DNA from 2 places in the Geobacillus sp. Manikaran-105 genome. Region 2 is predicted to be linked to the other one. Evidence: predicted binding sites of a transcription regulator. Region 2 holds the regulator's gene; the other holds the start of a gene.

Region 1 (2,202 bases), on a different contig from region 2:
TGTTGCAGCTTCGGCCGTTTTCATATAACCGCGCAAAATCCATGGCTGCCGACCGACCTCCGCCAAATACCATCCGGCTTCAATCGCGATCATCGACAACGGCCCCCCTGCAGTCAACAATCCAAAAAACCAAGTTTTCTCTGTCCATTTCCAACGAAAAATCGATCCAAGCCAATAAGCAGCCGATAAAATCATCAAAAACACACCAATCGTCACCATGGCATCGAACAAATAGTGGATATAAAGCGGCGGGCGCTCATCTTTCGGAATGTCGTTCAGCCCGGTCACAACCGCCCCCGGGTGGTTGTGCGCCAAAATGCTTAACGCATATGGGATTTCAATGGCATACTTCACCTCGCCATCCTCTGTCAGCATGCCAAACAACACGAGCGGCGCGTGGGAGCTCGTTTCAAAATGCCACTCGGCAGCCGCCAGCTTTTCCGGCTGGTATTCGGCCAAAAACTTGCCTGACAAGTCGCCGACAAGAGCGCTCGCTGCGGAAAAAATGAACGCCGTTTTCATCGTCAGATGAAGCGCCTTGCGGTGATACACGTGGCGGTTGCCCTTCCATAAATGCCACGCCGCGATCGAAGCGAGCACAAACGCCGACGTCATATACGCCGTCGCCAACACGTGGGCGACTTTTGTCGGCATGGCCGGATTGAACATCGCGGCGATCGGGTCGATGTTGACGAGCTCGCCGTTTTTCATCTCAAACCCTTGCGGCGTGTTCATAAAGGCGTTCACCATCGTAATAAACATGGCCGAAGCCGAAGAGCCGACCGCCACCGGAATGAGCAACAGCAAATGTTTTTTCTGGTTTTCAAATCGGTCCCATGTATACAAATAAATCCCGAGAAAAATGGCTTCAAAAAAGAAGGCGAACGTCTCCATAAACAGCGGCAAACTGATCACTTGGCCAGCCAGCTGCATAAAGTTCGGCCATAAAAGCGACAGCTGCAAGCCGATCGCCGTTCCGGTCACAACGCCGACGGCGACGGTGATGACAAAGCCGCGCGTCCAGCGGCGGGCGAGCAAAATGTAATGCATATCGTTTTTCCGAATTCCGACCCACTGGGCAATGGCGATCATGAGCGGAATCCCGACGCCGATCGTGGCGTAAATGATATGAAACGTCAACGTCAACTCTGTCAGCACACGGCTGAGCCACACTGGATCATACTCGCGCACGGTTCATCCCCCCTGTGAAAACAGCCGTCCCAGCAACGAAACAAACACGGCGGCTGCCGCCAAAAAACTAATCCAGATGAGCCACGTTTCTTGCCGTTTCCACACGTTCATTCCTCCCCGTACATGCCTCACACAATATAATTGTGATAAGCATCACAATCCAGCTGTGTTTATTATCCCATAAACTTTCTGCTCTTATCCATCGCAAATTCGAATAATTTGTGACGTTTTTCACATATCTGCCGTGACAAACAAAAAAAGCAGGATATCCCTGCCGTTCGTCATCACAAATATTTTCGATGCACTGTCTTCCCATCATACGTAAACAACATCGGCTTTTCCTCGACGACCGTCTCCATATGGACCGGACGGCCCCACAACTGATAAATGTATGGCAGCACTTTTTCCAAATACTTCAGATCGAGTTCGATCCCTTCATACCAATGTTTTAAATACAGCTCTCCGTTGCGCATATAATCGCCGTCATTGACCGTGATATACGGGAATCCGCCGTTCACCCGCATGCTGACGAGTTGGTCGCGGATATGTTCCCAATGCTTGTCGACAATTTTGTAATCTTTCCCTTGTTTTTGGAATAAGTACATATCTTCCCGCATGATCAGCTCTTTCGTCAAATAGTTGCGCAAAAACGAAATATCGGATTCCAGCTCGCGCACTTCAAAAATTTTCGCCCGTCCTGAGCCTGGCTTGACACCGTATTTTTTCATCTCTTCCGTCGGGTTGTTCCAGCGCTCTTCGATGTCCTCAAAAATTTTCAGCCCTAAATAGTACGGATTGATGCCGGTGCGCGACGGCTGCACAACGTTGGCATTTAACTTCGCGAATTCAATGGCTTCATCGCTCGTTAAGTCCATTTCCCGCAAAATGCGCTGATGCCAATACGTCGCCCAGCCTTCGTTCATGATTTTTGTCTCTAGCTGCGGCCAAAAATAGAGCATTTCCTCGCGCATCATCGTCAAAATGTCGCGCTGCCAGTCCTCCAGTTCACGG
Region 2 (2,202 bases):
GCCGCTAAAATAAGCAGCGCCAAATACGCATACTTGCGGATGCGAACAAGAAGCTGCGGCGTAATAAGCCCTAAGCGGGTGAAAAACAGGACAACAATCGGCAGCTGAAACACGATGCCAAACGGCAGCACGAGCTGCAGCAAAAACTGAAAATATTCGTTAATGCCGATCATCTGTTGAATGCCGAGCCGTTCCGCCAGCTGATTCATAAACCGGACGACAAATGGAAACAAGACGAAATACGCAAAACCAACCCCGGCTAAAAATAGAATGATCGATGCTGGAATGTAGCTGAGCGTTGCTTTCCGCTCTTTTTTATACAGCCCCGGACTGACGAACGCCCAAATTTGATAGAGCAGCACCGGAGCGGTCAGTACAGCGGCAATGACAAAGGCAAACTGAAAATACACTTTAATCGGATCGGTGAGGCGGAACGCGTTCATCGTCAGCTGTTTCGCTTCCGCAGTGTGCTGCAAATACACAATGACGTCGTCGACAAAAAAGAAGCTGGCTACAAGCGCCGCAACGAAAAAGAGAAGCACGATGATCAGCCGTTTCCGCAGCTCTCCGAGGTGTTCATACACGGACATTTCTTTGTCATTCATCGTTTCCCCATCCTGCCTTGTCATCGGTCGGTTTTCGTTTCTTCGTCATCAGCGAGCCCTTTTGTGGCGTCTTTAAACTCGCGAAGCGACTGGCCGAACGACCGCCCCAACTCCGGCAGCTTTTTCGTGCCAAACAGCAACAAAATGACAAGAACGAGCAACAAATATTTCATGTGTTGTTCTCTCCTTTTTACGATGGCGATGGATAGTTTTTCAAAAAATAGACGAGCGACTGCAGCTCAATGGCTAAATCGATATGATGGACGCGAATATGGTTCGGCACGTTCAACCGCGCCGGAGTAAAGTTTAAAATGCCTTTAATTCCTTGCGCGACAAGGCGGTCGGTCAGCGCTTGAGCCGCGGCGGCCGGCACGGTTAAAATCGCGACCGGAATGTCGCCGCGAAGCCGCTCCTCCAGCTCATCGAGATGATAGACCGGCACCCCGCCGACTGTCGTTCCGACCTTCCGTTCATCGACATCAAACGCCATGACAATTTTCGTGTTGTTATTTTTCGAAAAGTTGTAGTTTAAAAAGGCGGTGCCTAAATTGCCGACGCCAAACAAGGCGACTTCGGTCACTTCGTCCTCTTCAAGCGTCTGGCGGAAAAACGACAACAAATAATTGACATTATACCCGTATCCTTTTTTGCCGAGCGCGCCAAAATACGAAAAGTCGCGGCGAATTGTCGCCGGATCGACTTTCACCGCCTCGCTCAGCTCGGCGGAGGACACGCGCTGCTTCCCTGAGGCATGTAAATTTTTCAAAAACCGATAGTATAACGGCAGACGCTTGGCAGTCGCCTGCGGGATTTTCGGTTGTTCGTTGCTCATCGTTTCATCCCCCAGCTAATCGGTTTTCCGTCGATAATGGCCGGACTTCCCGCCCGTTTTTTCGACCAAATACGTTGGACCGATCGTCATTCCTTTATCGAGCGATTTGCACATGTCGTACACAGTCAATGCGCATACCGAAGCCGCCGTCAGCGCTTCCATCTCCACTCCTGTGCTCCCTTTCGTTTTGACCGTCACGGTAATCACAAGTTTATACGCTTCCGCCTCTTTTTCCCAAGCAAAGGCAATATCGACGCCTTTTAACATAAGCGGATGGCACATCGGAATGAGATCGGCCGTTTTTTTCGCCGCCATGACCCCGGCCACCTGGGCTACCGCCAGCACATCACCTTTCTCAATGGCATTGTTCGTCATCTTTTCGTAAATCTCTTCATTGACGGTGACGCTCGTTCTCGCCACCGCTATCCTGACCGTATCTTCCTTGTGTGTAATGTCGACCATTTTCGCCCGGCCTTGTTCATTGAAATGCGTAAACGATGACAAGACAATCTCCTCCATTTATCACTATACACCATTTTTCGTTATCTGTCTTTGACCGTTTTCGCGACTTGCGTTAAACTATTCGCGAGGTGACGGACATGATCATTTTGCAAGTGAATGGACTCACGAAATATTTTGGCGCTGACCTTATTTTATCGAATATAAAACTAGAAATACAGTCCCGCGCCCGCATTGCTCTTGTCGGCCGCAACGGCGCAGGCAAATCGACGCTGCTGAAGATCATCGCCGGCGAACTTTCTTCCG

What was found. Region 2 encodes Rex, which represses fermentation and respiration genes when NADH is low (regulators of the CRP and FNR family bind a similar motif). Its sites were predicted from a motif close to TTGTGAAATATTTCACAA; they were not measured.
Region 1: a site for Rex is predicted at 1,411-1,428, ahead of CV945_RS06685 (cytochrome ubiquinol oxidase subunit I). Genes of this name have one in related genera too.

Annotation. Positions count from the first base shown of each region.
Region 1 covers NZ_PIJG01000016.1:16,658-18,859, reverse strand. The annotation lists gene CV945_RS06685 (cytochrome ubiquinol oxidase subunit I) at 1-1,191, opposite strand, end outside; gene CV945_RS06680 (SpoVR family protein) at 1,476-2,202, opposite strand, start outside.
Region 2 covers NZ_PIJG01000067.1:5,461-7,662, reverse strand. The annotation lists gene tatC (twin-arginine translocase subunit TatC) at 1-605, opposite strand, end outside; gene tatA (twin-arginine translocase TatA/TatE family subunit) at 626-778, opposite strand; gene CV945_RS15250 (redox-sensing transcriptional repressor Rex) at 796-1,437, opposite strand; gene moaC (cyclic pyranopterin monophosphate synthase MoaC) at 1,453-1,941, opposite strand; gene abc-f (ribosomal protection-like ABC-F family protein) at 2,037-2,202, shown strand, end outside.